Regions from separate parts of the Photobacterium angustum genome, predicted to be linked through region 3. Evidence: predicted binding sites of a transcription regulator. Region 3 holds the regulator's gene; each other region holds the start of a gene.

Region 1 (11,142 bases), 290 kb from region 3:
GATGAAGATGTAACGAAACTAGTGTGGGCGCAAGAGCAATTTGATAAGATTTTACTAGACCCAGCACGAGCTGGGGCGGCTGGCGTGATGCAGCATATTGTAAATTTAGCGCCAAGCAAAGTGGTCTATGTATCATGTAATCCAGCAACATTGGCTCGTGATAGTCAAATGTTGTTGCAGCAAGGGTATAAGTTGGCACGTCTTGGTATGATGGACATGTTCCCTCATACAGGGCATTTAGAATCAATGGCGTTGTTTGTTAAAAGCTAATCACCATAAAAAAAATAGCAATGTGATGTAAGACAATCATCGGTATTCAGAGAAAACAGGATAGAAACATGGTCGCAGTTCGCGGTGCGCATTTAAAGGAAAATACCACATTTGAGCTTGTCTCGTGGGTCGAGAGTTTACGTCAAGATGCAAAAGTATCGAGTCGGATAGAAGGAACATATCAGCGCTGTATTGAACTTGCCGCTGAACAAGAAAACGGTCCGTTACTGTTGTGGCGTGGTCGTGAGCTAGTTGAAATCCTTGTCACCTTGAGTATGGATGCCGATACTTTAATTGCGGCCTTGTTATACCCATTAGTGGAAGGCGGTTGTTACAGCAATGAAGCGTTAAAAGAAGAATATAGCGGGACGATTTTACATTTAGTTCAAGGTGTTGAACAAATGTGTGCAATCAGCCAGTTAAAATCAACGGCGGAAGAAACTGCGCAAGCCGCGCAGGTGGATAATATTCGACGCATGTTACTGTCGATGGTTGATGATTTCCGTTGCGTGGTTATTAAATTGGCTGAACGTATCTGTAATTTACGTGAAGTTAAAGATCAGCCTGATGAAGTACGTCGAGCGGCAGCGCAAGAATGTGCCAACATTTATGCTCCATTAGCGAATCGTCTCGGTATTGGTCAGCTTAAGTGGGAAATTGAAGATTACGCGTTCCGTTACCAACACCCTGAAACTTACAAGCAAATTGCTAAGCAGTTATCTGAGCGTCGTATTGATCGTGAAGATTACATTACACAATTTGTTGATGACTTATCTGATGCGATGAAAGCATCAAATATCCGTGCAGAAGTGCAAGGTCGACCTAAGCATATTTATAGCATTTGGCGAAAAATGCAGAAGAAAAGCTTAGAGTTTGATGAGCTTTTTGATGTTCGAGCTGTGCGTATTGTTGCTGAAGAGCTACAAGATTGCTATGCCGCACTGGGTGTTGTACATACCAAATATCGTCACTTACCAAAAGAGTTTGATGATTACGTTGCCAACCCTAAACCTAACGGTTATCAGTCTATTCACACTGTAGTGCTTGGTCCTGAAGGTAAAACGATTGAAATTCAGATCCGTACTAAGCAAATGCATGAAGAGTCTGAGTTAGGGGTTGCTGCGCACTGGAAGTACAAAGAGGGTACGGCATCAGGTGGCGCGAAAACCGCTTACGATGAGAAAATTAATTGGCTGCGTAAGCTATTAGCATGGCAAGAAGAAATGTCAGATTCTGGCGAAATGCTGGATGAGCTTCGTAGTCAGGTATTTGATGATCGCGTCTATGCTTTTACTCCTAAAGGGGATGTGGTTGACTTGCCATCGAATGCGACACCGCTTGATTTTGCTTATCATATTCACTCTGAAGTGGGTCACCGTTGTATTGGTGCCAAAGTAGAAGGGCGTATTGTTCCTTTCACTTATCATCTTCAAATGGGCGATCAAGTTGAAATCATCACTCAAAAAGAGCCGAATCCGTCACGAGATTGGTTAAACCCGAATTTAGGATTTGTGACATCTAGCCGTGCTCGTGCCAAAGTTCATGCGTGGTTCCGTAAGCAAGATCGTGATAAGAATATTATTGCGGGTAAAGAGATCTTAGAGGCAGAGCTGGTAAAAATTCATGCGACGTTAAAAGATGCGCAATACTACGCAGCAAAGCGTTTTAATGTGAAATCGCCTGAAGAGCTATATGCGGGGATTGGTAGTGGTGATTTACGTATTAATCAGGTGATTAACCATATTAATGCGCTAGTAAATAAACCAACAGCAGAAGAAGAAGATCAGCAGCTTTTAGAAAAGCTATCTGAGGCAAGCAATAAGCAAGCAACAAGCCATAAAAAACCGCAACGTGATGCTGTTGTTGTTGAAGGTGTTGATAATCTGATGACTCACCTTGCTCGTTGTTGTCAGCCTATTCCTGGCGATGATATTCAAGGCTTTGTTACACAAGGCCGTGGTATTTCTGTTCACCGTATGGATTGTGAGCAGCTTGAAGAGCTTCGTCATCATGCGCCAGAGCGTATTATTGATACGGTTTGGGGCGGCGGTTTTGTCGGTAATTATACCATTACTGTGCGTGTGACGGCTTCAGAGCGCAATGGCTTATTGAAAGAATTAACCAATACTTTAATGAATGAAAAAGTAAAAGTAGCGGGAATGAAAAGCCGAGTTGATTATAAAAAGCAAATGTCTATCATGGACTTTGAGCTTGAATTGACTGACTTAGAAGTGTTAGGTCGTGTACTGAAACGCATTGAACAAGTTAAAGATGTCGCTGAGGCTAAACGATTATACGGCTAATTAATCGATAAAGATAAAAATTAAGGGGAGCAATATGCTTCCCTTTTTTATTTATACAGCATTATGAGTAGTAGCAATTATTTTATGCTTAGTTCTTATAAAAAATAATTCATTTCTTTATTTGTTTAATGATCTAAAACAAGGCTTGATGTTGACTCATATATAATTGACCGATAATATTCTATTAACTTCTAAATAAAGACTCAGTATGTATTTATCTCAATTACATAAAATTTTATATGCATTATTTATAGCAATATTACTGTTAAGTAGTAGTGTAAATGCTGCGTATATGAGTCAAAATGTTCAAGTCTCTAATGCTGCTAATTTAGCAACTAATATCAAGAGCGAACTGCAATACCAGCAAACGGCTACTCAACAATCTCATCACTGCAGTTTGCAATGTGATCACGGTTGTAATGACTGTTCACAGTGTTCATGTTGTAGAGTATTACCTCGTACTGGTGGTAATGCATTTCATCTACTCTCTTTTCCTCCACTCGTTATCGCTCGCGTCAGTAAGCTGTTACCGATTGAATATCTTCAAGAGTCGCTTGTTCTTGCCGTTATAAAATCAATTTATCGCCCTCCTATTGCCTAATAGTTTGCTTATTTCTGGATCTAAATTGGATTCAAAGTAAGTGTTAATTTAACAAATTAATTATCCCATCTTAATTATATAGATGAGTGATAGTTGTTATTAATTAATGATGTTGCTTTATAAATAAAGCGGCAAGAGAACTATTATGAAAAATTTACTATTAAAATTATTAACTAAAAATAGTGTTACGAGTGTTTTATTACTTATTTCAATGTTTCTTCTTCCTGATAATAACTTTATCAATGTACCTAGCGATGAAATCAAACAATTGCTGTTTTTTATTCTTTGCCTGCAGGGAATGAAAGTGGGTGCAGATAAAGTAACGTTTAAATAATTAACGGGGGTATTATGAAGTCGAATGTATTAAGCATGATTAGAGAAAAAAGTCTTACAATAGTAATGTTATTGTTAATGTCATTTCTGTTGCCAAACTATGCGTTAGCAGAGTCTTATAGCGTAGATTCATCTAATCACACGTGCTCTCATCACTCTGATTGCCAACACCATTATTCACATCACCAAGGGTGTAGACACCATCGTCATGAGTCACATCAACATCGATGTGATAATCATCATTATGATGGCGATAATGGACATGAAAATTGTGATCATGCTAGAGATCATCATAAGCAACATGAGCATTGCCAACATGATGATGATTGATCGTTGCTATGAATTTCTAAATTAGTTTTCTAGTATTAACTATCGAAGTTTTGGCGCTTTAAAGTTAGAAGCTTAAAGCGCCATTTTTAAAGAGTTGATGGTATGGATAATAAAAAAGCATCTCAAATGGAACAATTATTAGCGATTATGTCTCAGTTGCGAGACCCACATCGTGGTTGTCCGTGGGATTTGAAACAAAACTTTGATTCAATCGTTCCCTATACCCTTGAAGAAGCCTATGAAGTGGCTGATGCCATCGAGCTGAAAAACTGGAACGATGTAAAAGAAGAATTAGGTGATTTATTGTTCCAAGTTGTTTTTTATAGTCAGATGGCCAAAGAACAAGGGTTGTTTGAATTTGACGATGTAGTGGCAGGCATAAGTGAAAAGCTGGTCCGTCGCCATCCCCATGTTTTTAGTGATGCTGATTTTGATGATGAAGCAGCCGTTCAACAAAACTGGGAAGCCGAAAAAGCCAAAGAGCGCGCAGCTAAAGAGCAATATGTGAGCTTGCTTGCCAATATTCCAAACGCATTACCAGCATTAATGCGTGCTGATAAAATTCAAAAACGCTGCGCGAATGTTGGTTTTGATTGGGATGAATTAGCACCAGTGGTTGATAAGGTAAAAGAAGAGCTTGATGAAGTGATGGACGAAGTGATTCAAGCGGTGCCAGAACAACAACGAATAGAAGAAGAGCTCGGTGATCTACTATTTTCAGTGGTGAATTTAAGTCGTCATTTAAAAGTAAAACCAGAGATGGCATTACAAAAAGCCAATAAAAAATTTGAAAAGCGTTTTCGCCAAGTGGAAGAAAGTGTGCTAGAACAAGGAAAGATCATTAGTCAGTGTTCATTAACTGAGCTAGATGAAGCATGGAATAGTGTTAAAGATAAAGAAAGTAAAAATCAGTAATTGAATTTAAGGTATGGATTATAAATAAAATATACCTATTTAGCATTGTTTTGGTTGTTAAAGCTTGATATTTCAGTGGCATAACGCTTACTTGATTTGAAGCAAAAAAAATCAAATGGCGGTGTGATAGTTTTCACGTTGTGGCGATAAATGGTGTCTGGTATACTAATTTCCCGTCCAGATACATTTATCCTCTACACCAATCTTCCAGGTTAAACATGACTACGAATTACATTTTTGTTACGGGCGGAGTAGTTTCCTCTCTAGGTAAAGGCATTGCTGCTGCATCACTTGCAGCGATTTTAGAAGCACGTGGTCTTAACGTGACTATGATGAAGCTAGACCCTTACATCAACGTTGATCCAGGCACAATGAGCCCAATTCAACACGGCGAAGTATTCGTTACGGAAGACGGTGCAGAGACTGACCTAGACTTAGGTCACTACGAGCGTTTCATTCGTACCAAGATGACTAAGCGTAATAACTTTACAGCTGGTCGCGTGTACGCAGACGTATTACGCAAAGAGCGTCGTGGTGATTACTTAGGTGCAACGATTCAGGTAATTCCTCATATCACTAATGAAATCAAATCTCGCGTATTAGCGGGTGCTGAAGGTCATGATGTAGCAATCGTTGAAGTAGGCGGTACTGTAGGTGATATTGAATCACTTCCATTTATGGAAGCTATTCGTCAATTAGCAGTAGAGCAAGGCCGTGAAAACACCATGTTCATGCACTTGACTCTCGTTCCTTACCTAGCGGCGGCTGGCGAAGTGAAAACCAAGCCAACTCAGCACTCAGTAAAAGAACTTCTTTCTATTGGTATTCAGCCAGACATCTTAGTGTGTCGTTCTGATCGTATGATCCCTGCAAATGAGCGAGCAAAAATTGCGCTGTTCTGTAACGTGCAGGAAAAAGCTGTTATCTCAATGAAAGATGTAGATTCAATCTACAAAATCCCACAATTAATTAAGGCTCAAGGTCTTGATGATTTAGTGTGTAAGCGTTTTGGTATTACTGCACCAGAAGCTGATCTTTCTGAGTGGGAACAAGTTATTTATGAAGAAGCGAACCCTACCTCTGAAGTAGTTATTGGTATGGTTGGTAAGTACATTGAACTGCCTGACGCATATAAATCAGTTAACGAAGCGCTTAAACACGCGGGCCTGAAAAATCGTCTATCAGTAAAAATCAAATATATCGATTCTCAAGATGTTGAGTCAAAAGGTACAGAAGTACTGGCTGGCCTTGATGCTATCTTGGTTCCTGGGGGTTTTGGTAGCCGTGGTGTTGAAGGTAAGATCCTTACAGCTCAATACGCACGTGAAAATAATATTCCATACCTAGGTATTTGTTTAGGTATGCAGGTAGCATTAATCGAGTTTGCTCGAAATGTAGCCAAAATGGCCGATGCGCATTCAACTGAATTTAATGCTGAAACTAAATATCCAGTCGTTGGTCTTATTACTGAGTGGATTGATAGTGAAGGTAAAGTTGAAGAGCGTACTGAGAAATCAGATCTAGGCGGTACAATGCGTCTTGGCTCTCAGCTATGTCATCTACAAGATGGTTCTAAAGCGCGTACGTTATACGGTCAGCCAACGATCCATGAGCGTCACCGTCACCGTTACGAAGTAAACAACACTTTACTACCTAAGCTTGAAAAAGCAGGTCTAAAAGTATCTGGTTTGTCTGCTGACAAGAAACTTGTTGAAATTATTGAAGTTCCGAATCACCCTTGGTTCGTAGCTGCACAGTTCCACCCTGAGTTCACATCGACACCTCGTGATGGGCACCCATTGTTTGAAGGTTTTGTAAAAGCGGCGGGTGCATACCACCGTGGTGAGCTTAACCAGTAAGGATTACTGATAGCTGTAGTTGTTATGGCTACAGCTATTTTTTTAGCTTTTAATTTGAAGATAAAGCAAGAGGAAACACAATGTCTAAGATCGTTAAAGTTCTAGCTCGTGAAATCATTGACTCACGTGGTAACCCAACAATTGAAGCTGAAGTTCACCTAGAAGGTGGTTTCGTAGGTATGGCTGCTGCGCCATCTGGTGCTTCAACTGGTTCTCGTGAAGCTCTAGAGCTTCGTGATGGTGATAAATCTCGTTTCCTAGGCAAAGGCGTTCTGAAAGCTGTTGCTGCTGCAAATGGTCCAATCGCTGAAGCACTAATCGGCCAAGATGCAAAAGACCAAGCTGCAATCGACCAAGTTATGATCGACCTTGACGGTACTGAAAACAAATCAAACTTCGGTGCTAACGCAATCCTAGCTGTATCACTAGCTAACGCAAAAGCAGCTGCTGCATCTAAAGGCATGCCTTTATTCGAGCACATTGCAGAGCTAAACGGTACTGCTGGTCAGTTCTCTATGCCTCTACCTATGATGAACATCATCAACGGTGGTGAGCACGCAGATAACACTGTTGATATTCAAGAGTTCATGATTCAGCCAGTAGGTGCTAAGACACTTCGTGAAGCTGTACGTATGGGTTCTGAAGTATTCCACAGCCTAGCTAAAGTTCTTAAGTCTAAGGGCATGAGCACAGCTGTAGGTGACGAAGGTGGTTTCGCACCAAACCTAGAGTCAAACGAAGCTGCTCTTAAAGCAATTAAAGAAGCTGTTGAAGCTGCAGGTTACGAGCTAGGTACTGATATTACTCTAGCAATGGACTGTGCTGCATCTGAGTTCTACAACAAAGAGCAAGGCATCTACGATCTTAAAGGTGAAGGTAAGCAATTCACTTCAGAAGAGTTCAACTACTTCCTTAAAGATCTAACTGAGAAGTTCCCAGCTATCGTTTCTATCGAAGATGGTCTAGACGAATCAGATTGGGCTGGCTTCAAGCACCAAACAGAACTACTAGGTGACAAAATTCAACTAGTAGGTGACGATCTATTCGTTACAAACACTAAGATTTTCGCTGAAGGTATTGAGAAAGGTATCACTAACTCAATCCTAATCAAGCTTAACCAAATCGGTTCTCTAACTGAAACTCTAGCTGCTATTAAGATGGCTAAAGACGCTGGTTACACTGCTGTTATCTCTCACCGTTCAGGCGAGACCGAAGACGCAACTATCGCTGATCTAGCGGTAGGTACTGCTGCAGGTCAAATCAAAACTGGTTCTATGAGCCGTTCTGACCGTGTTGCTAAGTACAACCAACTTATCCGTATCGAAGAAGCACTAGGTGAGCGTGCTCCTTTCAACGGTCTTAAAGAAGTTAAAGGCCAAGCTTAATTTTCTATTAAGCGATGATTGAGTTTACTCAATTTGGTTAAATAAAACCGCCTTGCAAGAGGCGGTTTTTTTATCTCTAAAATAAAAAATACAACACTAAGCGGCATCAATATTTATGCAGGAACAAATGCTTATTTTGTATTGTTGTCAGTGAACACTGTTTTTATTTTCAGGAAAAGAAATGTTAAGTAAGGGAGATGTAAAGTCTCATAGCATAATAGTAGTCACCATTGACTGATTATGGGATTATTGCTGACTCGCAAAATGTATTCCAATTATTTAGGTTTATTCAATAATCGGAATGCAGCTTGCTGTTTAAAATTATTTCGCAGGGAGAAGTATGCGCCTGTTTATTATTGTATTATTGGTTCTTATCGCTTGGTTACAATATGATTTCTGGTATGGCAAAAACGGTATGAAAGAATTTACCGCAGTCACAGAGAGTGTAAGCTTACAACAAGCCGCTAATGCTGAATTACATCAACGTAATCAGCAAATGTATGCGGAGATCAAAGATCTTCATGGCGGTAAAGAAGCTGTGGAAGAGCGTGCGCGTACTGATCTTGGTTTGGTGAAACCAGGGGAAACATTTATTCGTGTTGTTGGTGATAGTAACTAATTACACATTTTTAGTTAAGTGATGAGATAACCTTTCATGATCGATAAATGCATTGCTATTGTACCTGCAGCAGGGGTTGGTAGCCGTATGGCCGCTGATCGTCCGAAGCAATATTTAACGATTGCTGGTAAAACGATTCTAGAACATTCGGTTGAGCGTTTATTAAGCTTATCTGAAATCCAACATGTTGTGATTGCAGTAAGTAAGAACGATCCTTACTTTCCGACGTTACCGTTAGCGATGGATCCCCGTATCACTGTGGTTGATGGCGGTAATGAGCGTGTTGATTCCGTATTTTCAGGCCTAGCAGCAATCAATGATGATAACGCATGGGTGATGGTACATGATGCTGCTCGCCCTTGTGTACGTATCGAAGATCTCCGTCAATTAATGGCTGTGGCTGAAACGTCTGAATATGGCGCAATCCTTGCCACGCCAGTACGCGATACCATGAAACGCAGTACTGTTAATTCAAATGCACTCGCAGTGATTGATCACACCGTTGACCGTGAGCAACTATGGCATGCATTAACGCCTCAAATGTTTCGTGCCAGTCAACTACGTGACGCGTTAACGACCGCTTTAGCAAAAGAAGCGGTGATCACAGATGAAGCGTCTGCGCTTGAGTTTTGTGGTTTTTCACCTGTACTGGTGAAAGGACGTGCGGATAATCTAAAAGTGACACAACCTGAAGATTTAGCTTTAGCTGAGTTCTACCTACAACAGTTATTAAAGGAATTACCATAATGCGAATTGGTCATGGTTTTGATGTTCATAAATTTGGTGGTGAAGGCCCGGTAATTATTGGTGGGGTAGCAATCCCTTATGAGCAAGGTCTGATCGCTCATTCTGATGGTGATGTTGCACTACACGCGGTATGTGATGCATTACTTGGCGCAATAGGCGCGGGGGATATTGGTCGTCATTTTCCCGATACAGATGCGGAATGGGCTGGTGCTGATAGCCGATATTTATTACGTGATGTCTACAGTAAAGTTAAAGCACAAGGTTACAGTCTTGGTAATGTAGACGTTACTATTATTGCACAAGCGCCAAAAATGGCGCCGTATATTGATGCGATGTGCCAAGCGATTGCAGAAGATCTGGAAACAGATATCGCCAATGTAAATGTTAAAGCAACGACCTCTGAGCGTTTAGGTTTTACTGGACGTAAAGAAGGCATTGCTTGTGAAGCGGTTGTTTTAATTAAAAAGGTATCTTGAGCTTATGTCTCACTCCAACACTGCAGAAAATATAATGGATTGTTTTAATTGGCTACATGCAAAGCCAATCTGTCACGGACGTCTTAAAGCCAGTCCTCAGGACTTCATCGTTAATGAAGAACTTGGTTTTAAATTTAGCGGTACAGGCGAACACCTGATGGTGAAAATTCGCAAAGTCGGTGAAAACACCAAATATGTAGTGAATGAGTTAGCTAAAGCATGTGGTGTTAAATCACGTGATGTTAGCTGGGCTGGGTTGAAAGATCGCCATGCAATCACAGAGCAATGGTTAAGTGTTCACTTACCGGGTAAAGCTGATCCTGATTTAAGCCAATTTGAAGCTGAACATCCAGGTGTCGAAATTCTTGAAGTGACACGCCATGATAAAAAATTACGCCCAGGTGATTTAGCGGGTAACTGGTTCCAATTACGCCTTACTGATCTAGATAACCTTGATGCATTAACTGAGCGTCTGGAAATGGTCAAAGCACAAGGTGTTGCAAACTATTTTGGTGAGCAGCGTTTTGGTCATGGTGGTAATAACGTGGTTAAAGCACGCGCTTGGGGCAATGATGAATTCCGTGTGCGTGATAAGAGTAAGCGTAGTTTTTACTTATCAGCAGCACGTTCTTGGATGTTTAACCAAGTATTATCAAAGCGAATTGAGCACGGTTCAACCTCAACCATTATGGCAGGCGATTGCTTACAAATGGCAGGAGATGAGCGCACGTTTGTTGCTGATGTGGTAACCGATGAACTCCAACAGCAAGTCAATAGTGGCGAGGTAGCTATTACAGGTCCGTTGCTTGGTGACAATGCTCTGCCTACTCAAGCGGAAGCACAAGCATTTGAGTTGGCAATTGTTGAACAAGAACCCGCATTGGTTAAGCTTGTTCGAGATAACCGAATGCGTCATGATCGTCGTGCATTATTATTAATGCCTAATAATATGCAATGGCATTTTGAAGACAAAGATTTGATTGTTTCATTTGCTCTGCCTGCTGGTAGTTTTGCCACCTCGGTAGTGCGTGAGTTAATCATGCCACTTAAATCTGAGGTTGTGAATGATGAGAATATTGATCAGCAATGATGATGGCATTTTTGCCGAAGGCATCAATACACTTGCAAAAGAATTAAGCCAACTGGCCGATGTAATTGTGGTTGCACCCGATCGAAATCGATCGGGTGCTTCAAATTCATTGACCTTAGATTATCCACTGCGTATTCGACAAGAAGCTGAAAACCGTATTTCAGTACAAGGAACGCCAACTGATTGTGTGCATTTTGCACTGAATGAATGGTTG
Region 2 (11,142 bases), 1.5 Mb from region 3:
GTTCTCAGCCATGGCAGCATAGCCACCAGCGCAACAAAGTACTGGATCAACGCAAAAGTGGTTGAAGAGACATGGAGTTTAATACTGAGAAATTGTGCAAGGCTGTTTACAATCGCAAAGGCAAGACCTGCGGAAAGCATCCATCCGGCACCTTGGACAGGGTTATGAACTGGGGTATGTGAATCAGACATTAAAAATTGGTTTCGTCAAAAAAGCATAGCGAGATAATACGCTTTTGTTTTTAGATAGCCAATATAACTGATTGAGTTGAATGCATTAGGCAATAAAAAACCGCCTATTATGGCGGTTTTACATCAACAAATATTGCTCGCACTAACGATTAGTAAGCAACATAAGTCATTTGAATATCAGGATTTAGCGCTTCTAGTAGTGCTTGAGTGCGTGCTAATTGGCTAATTAGGCTTTCTGCGCTTTCTACTAATGCCGCTTCGACAAGTTCAGATAGCTTGTAGCCTGACATGTTCATATTAATCAATGCAACTTGAAGCGGTGGTAAGCTTGGGTTAAATGCCGCATTTTCAGCATACATACCAACAAAAACACGACCATCTTTAGCTTTTAATGCAACACCACTGAAGTTCTTAGAGTACGGTGCATGAGAGCGGTTGGCTGCATCACAAGCGGCAACAGCAAGCTCTGATTGCTCAGCAATCGTAATACCATTATTAATGTCGCTTAATAGCGCATCTTTAATACCAAGATCAGCAGGTCCGAAAGATTCAGGCAGGTATTGTTGCAGTGTCATTGGCTGACGTTCAGGAAGTTGAATAACTAAATCTTGTGCCGTATTTAATTCATTCATGAACTGACGACAGTGGCCGCAAGGGCTGTAGTTAATCGTTACGTCTTTAATGCCTGTTTCACCTTTGATCCAAGCATGGCTAATTGCAGATTGCTCAGCATGGATCGTACACGCCATACTTGCGCCTACAAATTCCATATTTGCACCGAAATATAGGCGTCCAGAAGTACCACGAACAATAGCACCAACATAGAAATTAGAAATAGGAACAACAGCGTAAGCAGCAGCAACAGGAAGGAGAGCAAGGCGAAGATCAGTATCAGATAAATTAGTTTGGGAAACTAACTGTTCGAATTGTTCAGGACTAATTGTTGAATCGAAATCTTTATCTTCAATAATTGGTCGTAAAGCTGATGCAAGCTCTTTAGGTAATTGACCTAATGCATCCATAACTTTTGCGTGCATTGGGGTGTTACTCCGTATTGTTGATGGAGAAACATTCTAAGTTAATTGTCATTAATCAAGTGTGATCTAAATCACATTAATAATGATAATGTAGTTCAGCATACATTATCGAGAGCGACCTCACACATATAAATGTAATTTTTCATGTAATAAATAGTTATCAAAACATTATGAGCTTAAAACTAATAAGAATTAGTGTTTAAGCTCATATGCATGGGGTAAGGGTAACTTAGTGGAAAAACAGGTGTTCTAAAATAGGGAACATGATAGGTGCTAATAACGTTGTCATGATCCCACAGATCACTAACGCTAATGAGCTAAATGCCCCTTCTTGGTAATCTTCTTCGACAGCTTTTGCTGTGCCTAAAGCATGAGATACCGTACCAATTGTTAAGCCTTTTGCTAACGGGTGGCAAATACGAACCAGTTTCATCACTGGGTAACCTAACACCGCGCCAAATAGACCAACAATAATCACCATTGCTGCTGTAATCGCAGGGATCCCGCCAATTTGCTGAGAAGCTGCCATCGCAAGTGGAGTAGTAATAGATTTAGGTAAAATACTGGCTGCAAGTTGAGCATCGGCACCCATTAAAAACGCAATGGAGGTACCAAATGTCATCGACAAGATACTACCAGCAAAACACGCACTTAAAATAGTTTTCCACTTACGCTTAATTAAAGGCAGTTGCTGATATAAAGGCAAGGCTAATGCCACAACAGCAGGGCCTAATAGATAGTTAATTATTTCGTTATCAGCAAAGTAGGTTTCATACGGCACCTGTAACCAACGCAGTGCAGCAATTAAAATAATCAGCGAAATGAGTAGTGGATTAAATAGCGGATTACGAATTTTTATCGCTAAATAGCGCATGCTGTAAAATACCACTAGCGTTGCAACTAACCAGATCATGACTCTTTTTCCTTATGGTGAAGCGCAAGGCCGATCACAAGCAATACAATTAATGTGCTGCCTAATGTGCTCGCAAAGATGATAGTTGCATTGTGCTCAATTAAACCGAGGTAGTTCATTAAGCCAACCCCAACAGGCACGAATAGCAATGCCATATGTTTGATGAGTAAATTACAGGTTTTATCGACCCATTTTGTTTTGCATATGCCAGTAACAAGGCCAAAGAACAGTAAAAACAAGCCAATAATACTGCCAGGGATCGGCAAATGAGTCAGATGTTGTATGCCTTGACCAAGTAAAAAGCAAAACATAACAATGGCAAAAGATCGAATGTAATCCATAGTAAAAAGGGTAATGCTAGAGAATTTGATTCATCATACAAATAAATGCGCTATTTGTCACACAAAAAAGAGCGTCATTTAGATAATTGATAAGAAAATATAGATAGTGAGATATTTATTGGTGATTAATACCACAAAATTAGACCAATGAGCGCAGCGAGTGTTAAAAGAATCGTAACTTTTAGCCAAATAAAATCGATTACCACATACTTAAACCATGCTTTATTAAATAACAATGGCTTTTTTTTAGAGGGGGTAGCATTAGGGCAAGGACGAGTAGTAAAAGGCAGTCGACGTGATGTTTTCGTCGGAAGCGGCACACGAAAGCCATAGTGAGGCACAACATGGATAGGTATCGCCATTACTCCGTTACATTGTAACTTACCTGTGAGTGATACCAGCAGTAAGTTCAAGTCATAATTGTGATCACTGGTTTCTTCAAACGCATCTAATGACGTAAATGTTTTACGGTAAAGTGAATCAGCCCCAATCACTTCACCAGCAAAGAGACATAACACTTCCAATAACCGAGATTCCTCTCGCGTTAATAACGTTTGCGTATGGTCTTTCCATATTAATAGATGCTTTTCAGGAAAAAAATCTATGTTGTCGTAGCTATAACATTTCAATAAGGTTTGCGTTGTCATAGTGCACACCTACCGTTTAATAGATCTCGAACGTAACGGTATCAATAATCGCTATTCCGTTATTAATAAACTCAAATCAGTAAACCGCTTTATTGTTGTCTTTAATTGTTAGCGTTAATGGCGTAATCATCAAATAAATCACTACATAATAATCTTAAAAAAAAGAAGCCTATTCGCGACATTCAAAAAGAAAATCACGTAATAGGCTTCATTTATCGCTATCGTATTAATAAAAAGGTTTAAACCAATTTAGAAACATAGTCATAGAGAGATTTTAAAACTTTCATCTTATTTTCGTCAGATTCATGCTCATAGGCGACAGCCTCAAAGTTTTCCATATACTTTGGCATATTCATTTCAAAGAAATCCTGACAATGATGCTTCCAGCGTACTTGCTCTTCATAACTTAACGTCATTGGGAAGTTACGGGCACGATAGCGGAATAACAACGGCTTAATACGTTTGTCATCGACATTGATTTCAAGTGAAGCTAACTGATCGGGTGCTGTTTCACGGATAATATCCATAGTCGAACGATCAGCTGTTGAAAAGAACCCATCGTAAAGCATCGCATCAACATTATCGTTGGCTGCATATTCACGTTTAACACTAAACATTTCGATTAACTTTTCACGAATTTCAGGGTGCTGCTTAATCAAGGCAAGGTTCTTTAAACATTGCTCTCTATCAATCCCTAAACGCGCGGCATCTTCAGCTTTTAATGTTTTAGCTGGAGCAAGAACAGGGCACTTATTCAAATGCACTTCTTTAACGGGCACAGGTAATTCATCTGGCGCTAAATCAACACGCTTGGTATATAAACGCTCACGCAGTTGGTCGGCATCAAGCTCAATTAATGGGGTAGGATCAAGCGCGAGGTTCACTGTAATTACAGCGTTCTTATTATCAGGGTGCCATGCCACAGGCACAATCCAACTCGTATTGCCACAATCAGTACCAAACATGCCAGAGATATGCACTAACGGTGTTAAGTTAACAATATCGATTAATTCTTGTAGCTTGCGTTTGTGACGTAAATCAAACAGGTAATCAAACAACTTAGGTTGATTCGTTTTAATGATTTTTGCCAGCTCTATTGTCGCGTAAACATCGGCCATTGCATCGTGAGCATTAGCGTGTTCAATGCCATTAGCAATAGAGAGCTTTTCAAGCTTAAAGCTAGGACGATCTTCATCATCAAGCGGCCAGTTGACACCCTCTGGGCGTAATGCGTAACAAGTACGCATAATATCTAATAAATCCCAACGCGAGTTACCATTTTGCCACGCCCAACCGTATGGGTCGAAGAAGTTGCGGTATAAGGTGTAGCGCGTTACTTCATCATCAAAACGAACGTTGTTGTAACCAATGACACATGTATTGGGTTTTGACAGTTCAGCATGAATGGCTTCAATAAACTCAGGCTCTGATAAACCTTTTTCCATCGCTTCTTGCGGTGTAATACCCGTGATTAAACACGCTTCAGGTGACGGTAAGTAATCTGCTGGTGGTTTACAGTAAATAACGAGTGGCTCACCAATAATGTTCATGTCCATATCAGTACGGACACCCGCAAACTGGCAAGGACGATCATTGGCAGGGCTTGCGCCAAACGTCTCGTAGTCAATCCAATAAAGTGTTGCTTGGTTCTTATCGTTCATAAATCATCCATAGCCATTACGGTTGTTATTATTACTCTTTATCTAAGCAATGGCTTGTTGTTAAAACCGCTTATAAATTCAGCAGTTTATTGTATTTAAGTCGTTAAACGCTTCAGAGTAAAACCCTAAGCACGCATAACTTTAAGTATCCCGTATTTAAGGGCAAATAGGCAAGGCGAGAGGCGGATAAATTAATGGTAGTGTTGAGATATGTGGGGCGAAATTCCCATTTTTGTTTGTTATCGAACGTATTCGCGCCAGCTCATCGAATAAAGCATTACATCTGCTAATCGTTATATCCGCCGTATTAACGGTTTATAACAAACATGATTGGTTGAAAGATTAATTCGAAGGGTATGAGTTGTATACGGAAAAGCTGGATAGTTATTTGAAGTAGCTCTGCAGGTTATAAATTAATTATAAGAAGTTGTTAATTTAGTATTTCTCAATATGTTTTTTTATAATGGTGATAGTTTAAATGAAATTTATCTTGTTCATTTAATAAGTAATGCAAAATAAATATTTATAATGAAATCCCTTTGAAATCAGTAGTTTTTGGAGTATCTTTACTGGGTGTAATTCATGGGTCAATCTATAATGGCATTATCATCAGTTAGAATTAAGAATATCCTATCTTTTAATGATTGCATTGTCACTGATTTTAGTGATTTTAATTGTATCATTGGTAAAAATAATGTAGGTAAATCAAACTTTCTTAAAGTTCTTCAGTTTTTCTATGCGCATTTGAATAATGAGTCTGTTATTCCGTTACCTTTAAACTCTAATTATTCGAGTATCGGAACAATATCGATATCATATGATACAACTAGACTTGAAGAAGTTGTAAAATCAAGAAAAAATAAGAGTATTTATCAAAAACATATATATAGTTCTTTGTTCAAAGATGACAGTTTTAACTTGGTTTCTAGTCGAATAATCAGGAAAAACTTCACCCTTACATTAACTGTAAATAGAAATGGTTCTGTTAGTTGGTCAGATAAAGATAAAAATGTAAGAAAAATAATTAATAGAATATATCCGTTATTCTTTGTAGATACGAGAAGAATAGATTTATATGATTGGGATAAGTTATGGAGTACTGTCAGTCGTCTTAAATTTATTAATGCTAGAGCATTAAATACTGAGCAAATTATAGATTTTTTTGACGAAAAAGTATCTAACAATAGTAATTCATATAAAGAATATGTCAAAATTATAAGTGAGTTAACAAATGCATCGCCTTATAATTATCAAGATCTTGTTTTAAATTATATAAAAGTAGGATTGAGTGGCCATAAGTTTAATATAGATGGTTTTGAGTTAACTACACAATCAGATGGTACAAATTCACATAAATTTATTGAGTTGTTTATTTCTTTAATAATAACTTTAACTAGACGTGAATTTATTACACCGATCGTATATATAGACGAACCCGAATTGGGATTACATCCAAAGCTAAATGAAAAGCTAATTTTTAATATTCATAATCTATATAAAAGTTTAAAAAAACATACTGATAAGAAAGAATTAGGTAAATACGCAACACCTTATCCTACAGTGCTAATGACAACACATTCGCCTAATATATTAAAGTCTGTCATTAAGTTATTTAGAGGTCATAACGAGCATAATATTTATCATTTTAGTCTTAATTCAGATAAAAAAACAAATGTATCATTACTTAATACTAATTTTAAAGATAAACGTTTTTTAAATATTTTTAGTGATAATGAAGCTCGCTTATATTTTAGTGATTTTATACTCTTTGTAGAAGGGGAAACGGAATTAGAATTATTTGGTAATATGAGTCTAATAGATAAGTTTGATTATTTAAATAAGATAGATGTATATAAAACAAATGAGGTAATTCTACGTTCTATTAATCCAAAAGCATCAAAATCTCCAACTCCATATTTGAATATTTATGATGCTGATAAAATGATCAATTATGATTTTACTGAAAAGTCTTTTATTATAAAGCAAAAAGAAGTAAATCTCTTCGAAATTCTAAAGAGGTACAAATATACATGTTTTATATCTCAGAATTACGCAATAAAGAAAAGTTTAGAAAATATTGTCAATCTTAATGAATCAAAATTTTTAATTAATAAAAAAGGTACTGAATTTTCAAAGTTTCCATACTTGAATTTTATAAGATTTTGTAATGGGGTTTTATTAAAAACAGATCGAATTTATATTGCTCCATCTACAATTGAAGAGACTCTACTTTGTAGTCAATCTCGTAAAATTGCCATAAAGTGGCTAATTAACCAGACTAAAGATTTAGTTGAAGGTGATTTAATGATTGATGGTAGAGGTGATGTAAATAAGAAACTTGATGGATTTAGGAGAAGTTTTAAAAAAGAAAATATTGATCATGTTTATGGGCGAATTTTCACATCGAAGGAATACAAAGGTGAATTATCTCCTGAAAATAAAGAGTTTATAAAAATCGTTCTTATATTAAATTTGAAAAAATTACTTAAGCAGTTTTATCAAAAAAATATTGATTTAAGTCGTACAGATCAAGTTACAATTTTGCGTCTTGCTTTAGATGGAAAAACCCATACTTTATGTAGTCAAAAGAGTAAATCGTATGAGTTAGCTATAAATGACGACATAAGAAATGCTGTAGAAAGTATAAAAGAGCAATGCTTAAAAAAACTTCCGATACAACTTGGTAAAACAGGTGGCTGGGTAACATCTTTTTTAAATTTTGCGATTAGTGAGATAGAAAATAGCTCGAAAGATGAACAAGAATTCAAGAGAGTTTTTGCTTTAACTTTTCCGCATCTACATGATATACTTAAGACGATTTCAGATTCGATAGATTAGAGAAGCAGTGCTTGCAATGCTGATATCTTTATATCCTAGTCTCAACATTGTCTTAATCTGTGCATCCCTCGCAGATGTACTTTTAATGCACGACAAGTTCGTGAAAAGATGAATTAGTATCAATTATGGAATCAAAATGAAAAATTACACAGCTAATAGTTTTACGCTATCATTGCTTAAACAGTGTACTTTTTTCAATGAAGAGAGCGGGTTAATCTCGCTCCCTTCATCTCATGTTATAGAAACACGGGTGGGAAATAAGTATATTTATAAGTTGGTTGGTTCAGAAAGTGAATTAATCAATAAATTACACGAAAATCTTAATGAGACATTATTTTGTCGAATTCCCGTAAACCAAGCAGCTACTGCTTATACTAAGAATAAATCATATTTGGATTTTTTAGAACCGCATAGAAATAATTTCTATTTTCTTAGAGTTGATCTAAAAAACTTTTTTCATTTTATTAATAGAGAAATTATTAAAGATTCCCTAAAAGATCATGTATCCTCAAAGCCAATAATCAGTGGATGTCGTCAATCAAATCTAGATTTTATTGTTAATGTTTTAACAATAAAACTACCTGAAACATCAAAGAATACCGATTTTATAGGTAAATCAATTTTACCTATCGGGTTTAAATCCTCGCCAGTAGTATCTAATATTATATTTAGAAAATTAGATATATTGATAGAAAGGTTTTGTTTTGAACATAATATTATCTATACTCGTTATGCTGATGATATGTTGTTTTCAAGCTCCGATCTAAGAAATGATAAATACCAAGAGAAATCAGTGTTTGATGATTTATTTAAGAAGAAAGAAAAAAATAATTTTCTACACTCAGATAGATTTCTTGAACAAATATCATTTATAGTAAATATTGATGGTTTTAGAATAAATAGTAAAAAAACAGTCAGATCAAAAAAACATCTAGGGTTAAATGGATATTTAATATCAGGATCTAATTATCCTTACATAGATGGGAAAATAAGAATATCAAATAAAAAAACGAAAAAAATCTCTAAACTAATTTACGAGTGTAATACTGATAAAAGTGATCTTGATATTTTTAAAGTTGTATTTAGTATAGACCCTTTTAGAATAAAGTTCAGAAGGAAACCTAAAGTTGAATTTTTGAATAATTATTGCTGCGCGCAAATAAATAATAAGATTATAGGTTATCGTTCATATTTAATATCTTTATTGAAATATAATGATAAATATTCATGCTTAGAAGATGACTTTATATTTAAAGTTAAAGGCCTAATAAAAGAATCTGAAAAAATTATAAATAATCGGATGAAGAAAGAGATATAAACTCTATATTTATAAGCTTATAAAATTTAATAATTAGCTATATTTATACTCTTTAATTTTTAAAAGCGATCTCTAAGATCGCTTTGTTTCTAAACCTCTTATCAAACCCGCTTATTTTATCTTTCTATTCTACAATAAAAGAACGTAGAAACGGCAGGGTATAATAGTGGTTTCTTTAAAGCCTTTGTATATTTTCTGCTACTAAATAACATTACTCAGACTTTAATCTACATTGGTTTTGATAAAACTTAGCCGTGTCCAACTGATTGGAAGTTATTCATGAACAACAGTGAAGTGCTGAATGACATGTGTGGTATTAGTATCGTTCAAGCTGATTTTACAAATATAATATTAGTTAGCTCATGGCTGTAGTTATTAAAGTAAACTTTGAATATACAGTTTATATATTGATGACAACACTACGTTAATAGTAATCCTTGATATTATCGAATGAATCGGATTTCTATACAAATTTCTACCGACAAATGAATGAGTAATTCTCTAATGAAGAATGGGAATATGCATTAGTTGAAGGTATCCGAAAAATTTTACCTGAACCGATTTTAGTAGAGCGTACGGGTGGAATTTTAGAGAAAGAGCATGGAACCGATATTCTTATTACATTGCCGGGTTTGCTCGGTAAGAGTTATGGCATTGCCATTCAGGTAAAAGATTATCGTGGGTTAATGAGTGATGGGGCGATAAAACAAATTCAAAAAGCGGATCATTGGAATAATGAGAATTTCACGATTATTGATAAATACGTAATTGTGACCCAATGTTCAAAAGACGATCATCCTGAGGACTTCTAGAATACTGATGGTGTCACTATTTTATTTGCAGAGCAGTTAGAAAGCTTACTTAAAGATATTGCTGCTGGGTTTATTGGTTTGGATAAAAACTAATATTTAGGCTATTTCTAGGAAGCTAATTCAAATTATTGTTCCGAATATGTTGAATTAGTTTGTGTCTAGTGCGATTCAACGCACGACTATGTGTATATATCGTTGTAGCACGTTTACCTTGCAATGCTAGGTGCGTAAGGTGCTGTTTTAAGGTAAACGGCAGGCAACTTGTCTTCGCGCCTATACCAAGATGGAGTAAATGTGAGTACTGCAGCGATATTTCTGATTTTATATCTGATACCCGTACTGTCTTTTGCGGGTACGATTGGTACTTATATGTTGCTTCATGGTGAGAGTCTTAGCCATCCTCTCATCAATGTTGTTTTGCTGATAGTCGCTTCTGGTTTTATCGTTTCTTCTCATCTTTCTGTAAAGTTGATCTCTAAGTTCGTTAGCGAGAAAGTGATGTATTTGGGCATCGTTTTTATTGTATTAGCTTGGCTATTAGGAGTGATAGCGGTGGTGTTTTATCTTGTGATGTTTAAGGATCTCTTCAGTATCTAGGCGGTACTCAATAGATCAATACATACAGGTGAAAGTATAAAATAGAGCCTAAATCATGCTTAAGCTACGCTTGTATTAACTGTGATTGTCTTGAAAATACCTACCTTCTTTGCTTATAAACTTTCAACAACATCCCCTCAATGAATCCTTAAGTTACTAAAAGTATTTATTTACATGCTCACAGGCAATTAATGTGTTCATAATTGATTTAATTATGAAATAAAGTTACAAAATGTTAATTTGGTTCACAATAGGAAATAAAATTATAACAAACATATTACGTGTGAAATGAGGCGTTGTAGGGTGGATTATCTGCTTTTAAAAGCGATGCGTTTAGTTGAGATAAAGCATCGTGAGATCAGGAGCAGATATTTGTATAAAGAAGTAAAGCCAGTACAGAATCGGACATGAGATAAATGAATGGCTCTATTTTTCATCTTATGTGCGTAGAAGTGCATGGCAAATATAAGAAAGGAAGATCAATGCGCGCTCAAAAAGTAGTTGTAATTACAGGTGGTGGGAGAGGAATTGGCGCTGCAGCAGCCAAGTTATTTGCCAAAGAAGGCTATGCCGTTTGTATCAATTATAAATCGAACTCAGAGACGGCGAATACACTTGCCCAAGGGATCATTGCTGAAGGTGGCCGGTGTATTACGGTTCAAGCAGATGTTTCTAACGAAGCTGACGTTATTCGTATGTTCTCGACTGTTGATAAGGAATTAGGCGCGATATCGGTTCTTGTTAATAATGCTGGAATATTAAAACAGCAATCACGATTAGAAGAGAT
Region 3 (11,142 bases):
CTAGAAAATGAAGGTTTTTCATGCCGTGGCTATGTCGATATTTTTGATGCAGGCCCTACGGTTGAATGTGATGTACGTAATGTTGAAACTGTTCGTCATTCAAAACGTTATATCGTTGAAATTAACGATCATCAAAGTGAACAGCAGTGCCTAGTGGCGAATACATCATTTACTGATTTTCGTGCTGTTGCGAGCCCACTGGAAATCAATGATAAAGCGCAAACCGTGGTTATGACGCAAGAGGTCGCTGATACTCTCATGGTTAATACCGGTGAGCCTGTGCGCTTTATTGAGCTGTAAAACTACGAATACAAAGAGGGGAGAGAAGTATGAGTCAATGGATTGCGGGTCAATGGGTCGATGGTTTAGGTGATGAGATAACATCGCTCAACCCCTTTACTGATGAAGTGATTTGGCAAGGCCGAGCCGCGACAAGCGAGCAAGTCTCGCAAGCGGTGAATGCTGCGCGTGCAGCGTTACTTCAATGGCGTCATACTTCCCTTGTTGAGCGCCAAGCCATCGTGGAACAATTTGCCGAGTTGGTGAAGGAGAATAGTGAAAATATTGCCATTACGATAGCAGAAGAAACGGGTAAACCGTTATGGGAGACTCGAACAGAAGCAGGAGCAATGGTAGGGAAAGTGGCGATTTCTTTACGTGCTTATCATGAACGGACAGGCCAACGCGAAAAAGATATCGCAGGTACGACAGCGATTGTACGTCATCGACCATTAGGGGTGATGGCTGTATTTGGGCCCTATAATTTCCCCGGTCATTTACCCAATGGCCACATCGTACCCGCATTGCTTGCAGGTAATACGGTGGTATTCAAACCTTCTGAATTAACGCCTAAAACGGCTGAAGTTGTAATGAAACTCTGGCAACAAGCAGGATTACCTGATGGGGTTATTAATCTTGTGCAGGGAGCTCGCCCAACCGGAGAGGCACTCGCCGCTTCAAAAGATATTGATGGTTTATTATTTACGGGCAGTGCTAATACTGGGCATATTCTGCATCGCCAATTTGCAGGTCAACCGGGCAAGATGCTGGCATTAGAAATGGGGGGGAATAACCCTATGGTGATCTCCAATGCTTATGGTGATCTCAATGCTACCGTTTATACCATTTTACAATCTGCTTTTATCAGCGCAGGACAACGTTGTACTTGTGCTCGCCGACTATACTTACCCTTGGGTAGCGAAGGGGATACGTTGTTGGCAGCTTTAGTGGAAGCAACCAAAGCTATTGTTGTCGATGGACCATTTGCCGAGCCTGCACCGTTTATGGGGCCTCAAATATCCCGTCAAGCAGCAGACAATATTGTGCAAACTCAGCGACAATTAGTATCGCTTGGTGGCGAAGTATTGGTAGAGGCAAAGCGCGGACAAGGTGCGGTGGTTACACCAGGGATCATTGATGTTACGAATATCGAAAATTTACCCGATGAAGAATATTTTGGCCCATTATTGCAGGTAGTGCGTTATCAAGATCTCGCTCAAGCCGTCTGTCTTGCGAACGACACCCGTTATGGCTTATCAGCTGGGCTTGTATCAACCGATGATAGTGAATGGCAATATTTTATTGATCATATTCGCGCGGGGATTGTAAATCGTAATCGCCAGTTAACGGGAGCGAGTGGAGATGCACCGTTTGGTGGCCCAGGAGCATCTGGTAATTTACGCCCAAGTGCTTACTACGCTGCTGATTATTGTGCTTACCCAATGGCATCAATGGAAGGTGAGTCAACATGCTTACCTGAGCAGTTATCTCCGGGTATTTCACTCTGAGATTAATAAGTTCACTGTATTATTTACAGTAAGGATTGTGCAGCATGGAACAACTATTTACCGCGTTATGGCAAGATTATACTCAGCGATTATGTCCTTCAGCGCTGAATATTCGGCAATTGCTTACCGAAGATGCGCCACTTAGAAATGATCATATTGCGTTGCGTACCTTTGCCTTACCTAAATGTGGTTTAGCAAGATTAGCGGCTCCATTTATTGCGGTAGGTTATAAACCCAAAGGTCGATACCATTTCAAAGCGAAAAAGTTATATGCAGAGCATTTTGAACACCCCGATCCTGCTGCGCCTAAAGTATTTATTAGTGAACTGCAATTAGGATTATGTTCAACAGAGTTGCAAACAGAAGTACGGCAGCTTGTCGATCAAGTTGATGATGACTATTTTGCCAATCCTGCTTTTCTCTCTCAAGGTAAACCATGGCAATTAAGTCGCGATAGTTATCAGCTTTTAAATGCAGAAAGTGAATATGCAGGATGGGTAGCAGCACATGGTTTTGGTGCCAATCATTTTACTGTTGATATTAATCAGCTTGAGCAATTTAATGAAATTTCTGAAGTGAACCATTTTCTTGAATCGAGTGGTTTTGATATTAATCAGGCAGGCGGTGCGGTAAAAGGCGATCCTACTGTGATGCTAGAGCAATCAGCAACCATGGCTGATAAAGTCATGGTCACGTTTTCTGATGGTGAGATGCTGGTCTCTGGTGGGTTTTATGAGTTTGCTAAACGTTATTTGCAGCCTGATGGTGAGATTTATAGCGGGTTTGTTGAAGCTTCGGCTGATAAGATCTTTGAGAGTACTTATAACTCTTGAATGATGTAAGCGATGCATTAAAAAAGCAGCCATTTGGCTGCTTTTTTTGAATCTGTTAATTGTCGAGGGGGGATCCCCAAATACCACTGTCTTCAGCAGGACAGCGACGTAAACCTGTCTGCTGTTCTAAATAACAACGACGGTCACTAAAGCCTGTCATCTCAATAGTTGTAGGTTGAGGAGCGATAGCGCCAGGTACAGTGGTGTAGCTATTCGGGGCAAAACGTTCAATATCCATATTCCATTACCGCGAGAAAAAGAAAGTCCATTCATACGCAGAATGTAGCACTTAATTTGAGCAATACAAATTAATTGTTCTCATAAAAGACACAAAGTTTGAATGGGATTGATGAATTATTTGTTAAAGCATTACTCATTCCTTTTAGCGATTTTATTTTGCATGTAATTGCTAATTTGTGATCTTATCGGTACATCAAAAATGTCACATTGCTTTATTATCTAATGCTTTGTTTTAGTTAGAAAGTTATCAATAAGTATTTCTTTCTTCAATGCTTTTGGATTAGGTGGAAGTAATATGAATCTTAGATGGATCACAATAGTAGGGCTGTTATTGTTAGCATTGACCGGATGTAGTTCTTTATCTTCAGTGGATAACAATGTACCTAAGGTGACGATTTCAGAAGGTGGTGTGATCACCCAAAATGGGGCTGTTTATACGGTAAAGGCAAGTACTAAATTAGTGACCCCGAAACTTGGGCAATATATCGGGTTTCGTTATGCAATAGAGATCCCTGATGGCGCCAGTGATGAGATGAAATCAAAAACGGCATTTCCTATTACAGCGCGTATGACGCATCCTAAACTGATAAACCCAGCAACGAAGCAAGCAACGACGGTATCAACATGGTCCGATACCATGTACAAACACGATAAAAACTTGGCGCTTTGGCAGTTTTCAGAACCTTATGAATTAGTCAGTGGTTCTTGGGTATTTGAATTGCTGTATAAAGATCAGGTCGTTGCTAAACGTGAGTTTACGGTCGCTAATCATGAGCAGTTAAATCAATCTTTAAAAAACACTTTTGAAACTGCATTCATGCTGAATAGTACTCGTTCATGGTTAGGTCAAAATGGTGATGCGCTTGTTTGTGATAAAGCTAAATCTAAACGTTGCTTGCAGTTTAGTTCTACTGAGGAGTGTAACCAAACCTTAAGTCGCTATAACAGCATGTGCCAGCAGATAGCGCTTAAACAAATGGGGCGTGGTGATGAAATTATTTCTGCGAAAGAAGAGATGAAAGAGTATGTTAGCTACTTTTTTTACTGCATGCATAGCGCCAGAATTAACGAAGCAAAGCTTGATAAAAAGCAGGTTCATACTTGTTTGAAAGGGTAAGAAAATGAAAAAAGCCGCAACAGTGTGCGGCTTTTTGTACGGCTAAAGACGTTAAAAATTAACGCGTACCGTAAACAACAATCGTCTTACCGTGAGCAGAAATTAAGTTCTGCTCTTCAAGCATTTTCAGAATACGACCCACTGTTTCACGAGAACAGCCAACAATTTGACCGATTTCTTGACGAGTGATCTTAATCTGCATGCCATCAGGGTGCGTCATTGCATCTGGTTGTTTTGCAAGATTTAGCAATGTCTGTGCGATACGACCTGTAACGTCTAAGAATGCTAAATCACCTACTTTCTGGCTTGTCACTTGTAGGCGACTTGCCATTTGAGCAGATAAGCGCATCAGAATATCAGGGTTAACCTGAATTAACTGACGGAATTTTTTGAATGAAATTTCTGCTACTTCACAAGGACTTTTCGCACGAACCCAAGCAGTACGCTCTTGATCTTCTTCGAATAAGCCAAGCTCACCAATAAAGTCACCTTGGTTTAGGTAAGAAAGGATCATCTCCTTACCTTCTTCATCCTTGATTAGTACAGCAACAGAACCCTTCACAATGTAGTACAACGTTTCTGCTTTCTCACCTGCGTGGATCAGCGTACTTTTCGATGGGTACTTGTGAATATGACAATGGGAAAGAAACCACTCTAAAGTTGGATCTGTTTGCGGTTTACCTGGAACCATATTACTAACTTCCTCTGCATTTGTTGCCCAACAGCATTGGTCTCTTTTCTTCTAAGTTTTATCATGAGAAAAAAAACTGCCTACTGACAGGGTATCCATTCAGCCGCTGGGCTGCAAGCTAACTTGAATAAGTTAGAGTGTATCCTTTTTCTACGCCTTTTTCTTGATATTGATCTAGTAGATTCGTTCATTTCATATGGATAACTGTGCACAGGATCACAATGCGGCGAGATAATTTTAAGCAGTGTGATAAGTAAAGATTATTACGACGATTTTTAGAGAGGAAAAAAGTTGTTATTAATGCGGAGAATTAGGATTTACATTCATTATTATATCAATAAAACTAGAGACAATTATTGGGCGTTTGAATAAGGATTAAGCGATGCAGTCCCGAGTAAAATGGGTAGAAGATATGACCTTTTTAGGTCAATCAAGCTCTGGTCACAGTGTAGTCATGGATGGTAATGGAGGGGATAAAGCCCCAAGTGCGATGGAATTGGTATTAATGGCGGCGGGAGGGTGTAGCTCAGTAGATGTTGTCAGTGCTTTACAATCCCAGGTGCAAAATATTGTGGGTTGTGAAGTTCTTATTTCAGCAGAGCGTCGAGAGCAAGCTCCACGTTTATTTACCACAGCCAATTTGCATTTTATCGTTTCAGGTTTTGATTTAAATGAAACCTTAGTGGCTAACAGCATTGCTGATTCTTTAGAGAAATATTGCTCTGTATGCTTGATGATTGGTGAAAAGGTTAAGTTGACTCATTCGTATGAAATCATCACTGCCTAATATTGATTGAGATGAAAAAGGTTGGTGTTTACGCCAACCTTTTTTCTATTCATTTTGGTTTTGTGCTGACTTAACTGATTTTCCCCGTATTAATCAGTTTCTCGATAAGTGGACGCATGATCAATTCCATTGCAAAGCTCATTTTTCCGCCAGGGACGACAAGCGTGTTATGACGTGACATAAATGAGCCTTGGATCATAGAAAGTAAATACGGAAAATCGACATTATTTAAACCGCGGAATCGAATCACAACAAAGCTTTCATCCAAGCTTGGGATCCCTTTGGCACTCACAGGGTTTGAGGTATCAACGGTTGGTACACGTTGAAAGTTGATATGCGTACGTGAAAATTGCGGGGTTAAATAATTTAAGTAATCGTCCATTGATCGAACGATAGACTCCATCACCGCTTCGCGAGAATGCCCTCGATCTCTCGTGTCACGAACAATTTTTTGGATCCACTCCAAGTTAACAATGGGTACCATGCCAATTAGAAGATCAACATGTTGTGCGACATGGATCTCGCCATCGACAACCCCACCATGTAAACCTTCATAAAAGAGTAAATCGGTGTTTTCTGCTAATTGTTGCCACGGAGTAAAGGTTCCGGGCATTTGGTTGTAGGGCACAGCTTCGTCAAACGTGTGTAGATAACGGCGAAAGCGACCTGTGCCATCTTCACCATATTGTTTGAAAAATTGCTCTAATTGGGCAAAGTCATTGGCTTCTGAGCCAAAATAGCTGATGTGTCGACCTTGCTCTTTAGCTTTGCGGATCTCAGTGTCCATTTCAGGGCGGGTATAGCGATGGAAGCTATCGCCTTCTAGCCATGCCGCATTAATGTTCATCATATTGAACATCTTTCGGAATGCTTCAGAAGTCGTCGTGGTTCCTGCTCCTGATGAACCAGTAACTGCAATAATAGGATGTTTTGCAGACATGACTAACCTTGTCGTTGTTGATTATCGAAAGATAAATGATAAAGCAGGCAATAATAAAATTGCCAGATAGGGCGACAATGCTACTACAAGTTAACAAGGATGTCGGGATTGAAAAGTGAAACTGCTAGCGGAGGCAAGTTTTGAGTCGTAACTCTCTAAGCACGACTCACATTAATAAAACTTATTGCAACTGATTGCGTAATTTTATGTCGACAGATTCATGTAATTCAGAAAATACAATCACAGCATCACCGGATTTCAATTGCTGCATTACGTAATTCACTTTGTTTTCTAAGCTCATTTCAACTTCTCCGTAATCAGTGCCTTCACGAAGCACAAATTGTTCAATCAGGTTAGTCAGTGTTTCTGGGGCGATATCTTGCCAAGGAATGATCATTTTATGTCTCGTCGACTGCGTTACTGATATGCGCAGTATATGATAAAAATATCACTAGCCCTATTGAGGAGTGGTGAGTTTGGTTTTAAACCATGTTGGAACGCTGTGTTCGAGCCAAAACGTCGGTTTAAAAATAGAACCACTAACGAACCCAACATGGCCACCTTTTTCATATAAGTTGTAGTCGATATTATCCGGCAATGGTTGTGATGGGATCACCGATTCGGTCATGAACGGATCGTCTTTGGCATGGATAATTCGCAGTGGTGTGCTGATCAAGTTGAGCTGTTGAAGGCCACTACAACGTTGATAATAATCGTCAGCATCAATAAAACCATGGAGAGGGGCGGTAATGTGCTGATCAAATTGCCATACCGTATTTATCGCCTCTAATTGCTGGTGGGTGATGGGCATTTTGTCTTGATGAAGTGTTATTCGTTTTGCCATTGTGCGTTTCATCGAACTGAGTAAATATTGCTGATAGATCTTAGAAAAGCCTTGTTGGATACGTGCCGAGCATGAGGCTAAATTTAATGGGGGAGACACCGCTTGAGCGGCAACGAGATCACTGTCATCACCATATTTTGCCAGGTAGTTAATCAGCATGTTGCCGCCAAGGGATACTCCCACTGCGATAAAAGGCCGTTGGGGGAATTGCTCACGTAACCATGTAATGAAAAAGCGTGCATCATTGACTTCACCTGAGTGATAGCCTCTAGGTTGACGATTTAGTTCACCGCTGCATCCTCTAAAATGCATCATTACCCCAAGCCAACCTTGTTGTTTTGCAGCATACAATAGTCCATTGGCATACGGACTATGGAAGCTACCTTCTAAACCATGAAATAGGATCATTAATGGTTTGCTATCGTCGGTAGGAGATTCTGTCCAAGCGAGATCAAGAAAGTCATCATCAGGCGTGGTCAGTCGCTGTGTCACTGGTGTAAATAGTGGCTGGCGACGAACAAATCGCGGTAATAAGGTTTGAATATGTGGATTTTGTAATCCTGATGCTGGCGTAAATTGAGACATGAATATCCTCTGTTACAGCGAAAAATGGGATAAAGGGGGGTGGCGTAATAACTCAGCAATGGTTTTTAAGCCAAAGATCAATTGCTGCTGATTTAACGGCGAGCTAATGGCGAGTCGTACTGCTGGTTGAATATGATTACCTCTGGGAGTAAATAATTCTGCTGATTTAACTATGACCCCACGAGCTGTTGTTGCTGCCATAAAATCACTTAAGCGCCAGTCTTCTGGTAATTGCAGCCAAACATGAAAACTATAAGTCTGGGTTGTAATGGCAAACTCACCAAGGTATTGCTGTACCAATAATTGCCGTTGTTGTATTTCAGTACGGACGGTCGTTAATACCCGATCGGCATCACCTTGAACAATTAATTCACAAGCGATAGCAGAGAGCAGTGGGCTGATCATTAAGCTGTGGTTATAGAGTGCTGCACTTAGGTGTTGCTGCCACTGTTTCGGCACTTGGATGTAACCTAAGCGAAGTCCTGGTGCGAGGCATTTTGATAACCCTCCGATGTGGATTACATGTTCAGGTGCTAGGTTGATTAAAGGCGGTGGCGGTGAGGGCGGCAGTAATCCGTTGACGTCATCTTCCGCAATTAACACATTATGCTCACGACACACGCTAATCACTTCTTCACGACGAGAGAGCGGCATTGTTACCGAAGTTGGGTTTTGCTGGGTTGGTGTTAAATATATTAGCCGTGGTTGGTAGAGTTCACAGGCCGATGCGAGACTTGCAGGGATCACCCCATCTTCATCCATCTCAACACTTTTTAGGGTAATACCATGTTGACGAGCAAGGGTTAGAAAGCCGGGATAGCAAAATTGTTCGACTAACACGGTATCACCAGCACGACAGAAAATACTCAGCAATAATTCCGCAGCATGTTGTGCGCCTGAGGTGAAATACATCTGCTCTGATGAAACATCAATACCTTTCTGATTTAGCCATTGGCAAACGATATGACGATGATTATCGATCCCTTGCGGTGGCTGATACAGCATCATGTCATTTAATTGCGAGGGATTGGCACTAATTTTTGCCATGGCGTTGCTTATCATCTCACTGCGATCAAATCGCGGAGGAATGTTATAGCCGAAATTACATTCTTCAGTCTGTAATTCTTCTAATTGATAGATCCAGTGATGGTTTTTATTGTTATCACAGACATACGTCCCAGCCCCAATACGCGCTTCGACAAGATGACGTCGTTCCGCTTCTGCATAAGCACGTGTCACTGTACCGACGGTAACCTGTAATTGATCGGCAAGTGCGCGGTGTGTGGGGAGTTTCTCCCCAATTGCGATGTCACCTTGCTCGATAGCTCGTGCAATTCCATCTGCAATTTGACGATAAAGTGGTTCTTTAGTTCTAGCGATAAGTTGGATATTTAATAACTTCTTCTCGATTGTCATGGTGACAATAAATCCTTTGATCTTAATAACTTCCCTTGTTAGGTTAAATTGTGCGCACAAAACAACCGTATTGCCAGAGATTTTTTATGTTGTCGCGAAATAACTGAAATTGTATCGGTACAATTTCGTGGGGGATGATCTGGATAGTTTTATTTCTATTATTTATTAAGGAAAGTGTGTGGAAGGATCAGCAATCATTTCAGTTATTTTATTTGCCATATTAATGACAGGCACGCCGGGGCCTAACAACATGATGGTGACCGCCTCTGGAGCGAACTTTGGTTATTGGCGTAGTGTTCCGCATATTACGGGGATCAGTGTGGGTATGGCGAGCATGATCAGTTTACTGGCGGCAGGGCTCGGCATTATTTTTGAACGTTATCCTATGGTTCACGAGGTATTAAAAGTTGTTGGGTGTACGTACTTATTGTATTTAGCATGGAAAATAGCCACCGCTGGCAGCATGAGTAAAACGGAGCAAAAAGTGAAGGCGAAACCGATGAGTATATTCTCTGCTGCTCTGTTTCAATACGTTAATCCTAAAGCATGGATGATGTCAGCAACGGCAGTAAGCACCTTCGCCGTTAGCGGGGAGCATTATTGGTTATCGATATTAATAATTGTAACGGTATTTTTCGTGGTGGGGTTTGCTTGCGTTTCGCTATGGACTGCAACTGGGGTAGTGATACGTCATTGGCTAACATCAGAACGTCGCACGGTTTGGTTTAATCAGACGATGGGAGCGCTAACGGCTGCGTGCGTGGTGATGATTTGGTAAGTGGTTGTCCTATGTTCTAGATAACTGAAAATAACAACGCCAACGAAGTGCTCGTTGGCGTTGTAGGTGTTAGGCGATATTATTCGGCACTAAATTGAGATTCCATCTCTTCTAATTGCTCTTGTAACTCCATCCAAGCAACTTCAACATCTTCCAAATCCGATTTTGCATCACCTTGCAGTTTTAATTGCTCGTTCATACGGACTTTGTTCTCGGCCTCATAAATACTGCTATCGCTTAATGCGGTTTCAGCATCGGTGATAATGGCATTGAGTTTGTCCATCTGTTTTTCAAGCTTGGTGATTTCTTTACGAATAGGGGCTGTTTGTTTACGGAACTCTGCCTCTAGACGTTTTTGCTCTTTACGCGATGCCGCGCTGTTATCTTTGTTGGTTTCAGGTTTTGTTGCTTGTTGATCACGGCGATCATTACGTTGTTGCTCGGTAAGCCATTTGTGATAATCATTTAAATCACCATCAAATGGTACGACTTGGCGATCATGCACTAAATATAAGTCATCGGTTGTTGCACGCAGTAAGTAACGGTCGTGACTGACAATAACCATTGCACCTTCATAAGATTGCAGTGCCAACGTCAGTGCTTGGCGCATATCTAAATCAAGGTGGTTGGTTGGCTCATCGAGCAGCAATAGGTTAGGGCGTTGCCAGACAATAAGAGCCAGTACTAAACGGGCTTTCTCACCGCCAGAAAACGGACCGACTTTTTCAAGCGCTTTATCACCAATAAAACCAAAACTACCCAAATAATCACGGAGTTGTTGCTCGGTTGCTTGTGGCGCAATACGTGCCATATGCTGAACTGGGGTATCATCAAGGTACAAGGTTTCTAATTGGTGCTGGGCAAAGTAACCAATTTTAACCCCCTGCGAATACGCCATATCACCGGCTTTCGCTGGTAAATCACCCGATAGCATTTTTATCAGGGTCGATTTACCGGCACCATTTCGACCAAGTAGGCCAATACGACTACCAGGAACAAGATTCAGGCGAATTTTTTCTAAAATCAGTAAGTCGTCATAACCAGCGGCAACCTGATCCATCATTAAGATTGGGTTCGGCAGAGCACTTGGCTCGCGGAATTCAAAACTGAATGGGTTATCAAAC

What was found. Region 3 encodes CRP, which controls carbon source genes, mostly activating them, when cyclic AMP is high. Its sites were predicted from a motif close to TGTGANNNNNNTCACA; they were not measured.
Region 1: BTO08_RS10615 (CTP synthase) is a predicted target of CRP. The motif match lies at 4,875-4,890, and genes of this name have one in related genera.
Region 2: cdd (cytidine deaminase) is a predicted target of CRP. The motif match lies at 1,289-1,304, and genes of this name have one in related genera.

The regions. Positions count from the first base shown of each region.
Region 1 covers NZ_MSCJ01000001.1:2,378,692-2,389,833, reverse strand. Annotated here, with positions in the region: gene rlmD (23S rRNA (uracil(1939)-C(5))-methyltransferase RlmD) at 1-270, shown strand, start outside; gene relA (GTP diphosphokinase) at 339-2,573, shown strand; gene BTO08_RS10630 (hypothetical protein) at 2,866-3,174, shown strand; gene BTO08_RS10625 (hypothetical protein) at 3,320-3,508, shown strand; gene BTO08_RS22340 (hypothetical protein) at 3,716-3,862, shown strand; gene mazG (nucleoside triphosphate pyrophosphohydrolase) at 3,940-4,752, shown strand; gene BTO08_RS10615 (CTP synthase) at 4,971-6,611, shown strand; gene eno (phosphopyruvate hydratase) at 6,692-7,996, shown strand; gene ftsB (cell division protein FtsB) at 8,337-8,615, shown strand; gene ispD (2-C-methyl-D-erythritol 4-phosphate cytidylyltransferase) at 8,652-9,362, shown strand; gene ispF (2-C-methyl-D-erythritol 2,4-cyclodiphosphate synthase) at 9,362-9,838, shown strand; gene truD (tRNA pseudouridine(13) synthase TruD) at 9,873-10,928, shown strand; gene surE (5'/3'-nucleotidase SurE) at 10,906-11,142, shown strand, end outside.
Region 2 covers NZ_MSCJ01000001.1:1,199,409-1,210,550, forward strand. Annotated here, with positions in the region: gene BTO08_RS05185 (DMT family transporter) at 1-191, opposite strand, end outside; gene cdd (cytidine deaminase) at 341-1,228, opposite strand; gene BTO08_RS05195 (CidB/LrgB family autolysis modulator) at 1,458-2,141, opposite strand; gene BTO08_RS05200 (CidA/LrgA family protein) at 2,138-2,482, opposite strand; gene BTO08_RS05205 (hypothetical protein) at 2,608-3,129, opposite strand; gene sbcB (exodeoxyribonuclease I) at 3,369-4,790, opposite strand; gene BTO08_RS05215 (retron Eco8 family effector endonuclease) at 5,373-7,628, shown strand; gene BTO08_RS05220 (reverse transcriptase family protein) at 7,765-8,946, shown strand; gene BTO08_RS05230 (hypothetical protein) at 10,053-10,355, shown strand; gene BTO08_RS05235 (SDR family oxidoreductase) at 10,838-11,142, shown strand, end outside.
Region 3 covers NZ_MSCJ01000001.1:2,664,599-2,675,740, reverse strand. Annotated here, with positions in the region: gene astA (arginine N-succinyltransferase) at 1-300, shown strand, start outside; gene astD (succinylglutamate-semialdehyde dehydrogenase) at 330-1,787, shown strand; gene BTO08_RS12135 (DUF1338 domain-containing protein) at 1,832-2,620, shown strand; gene BTO08_RS12130 (hypothetical protein) at 2,676-2,858, opposite strand; gene BTO08_RS12125 (DUF3859 domain-containing protein) at 3,156-3,977, shown strand; gene crp (cAMP-activated global transcriptional regulator CRP) at 4,036-4,668, opposite strand; gene BTO08_RS12115 (OsmC family protein) at 5,051-5,455, shown strand; gene BTO08_RS12110 (phosphoribulokinase) at 5,526-6,395, opposite strand; gene BTO08_RS12105 (YheU family protein) at 6,577-6,792, opposite strand; gene BTO08_RS12100 (hydrolase) at 6,853-7,824, opposite strand; gene BTO08_RS12095 (PLP-dependent aminotransferase family protein) at 7,837-9,240, opposite strand; gene BTO08_RS12090 (LysE family translocator) at 9,419-10,018, shown strand; gene BTO08_RS12085 (ABC transporter ATP-binding protein) at 10,098-11,142, opposite strand, start outside.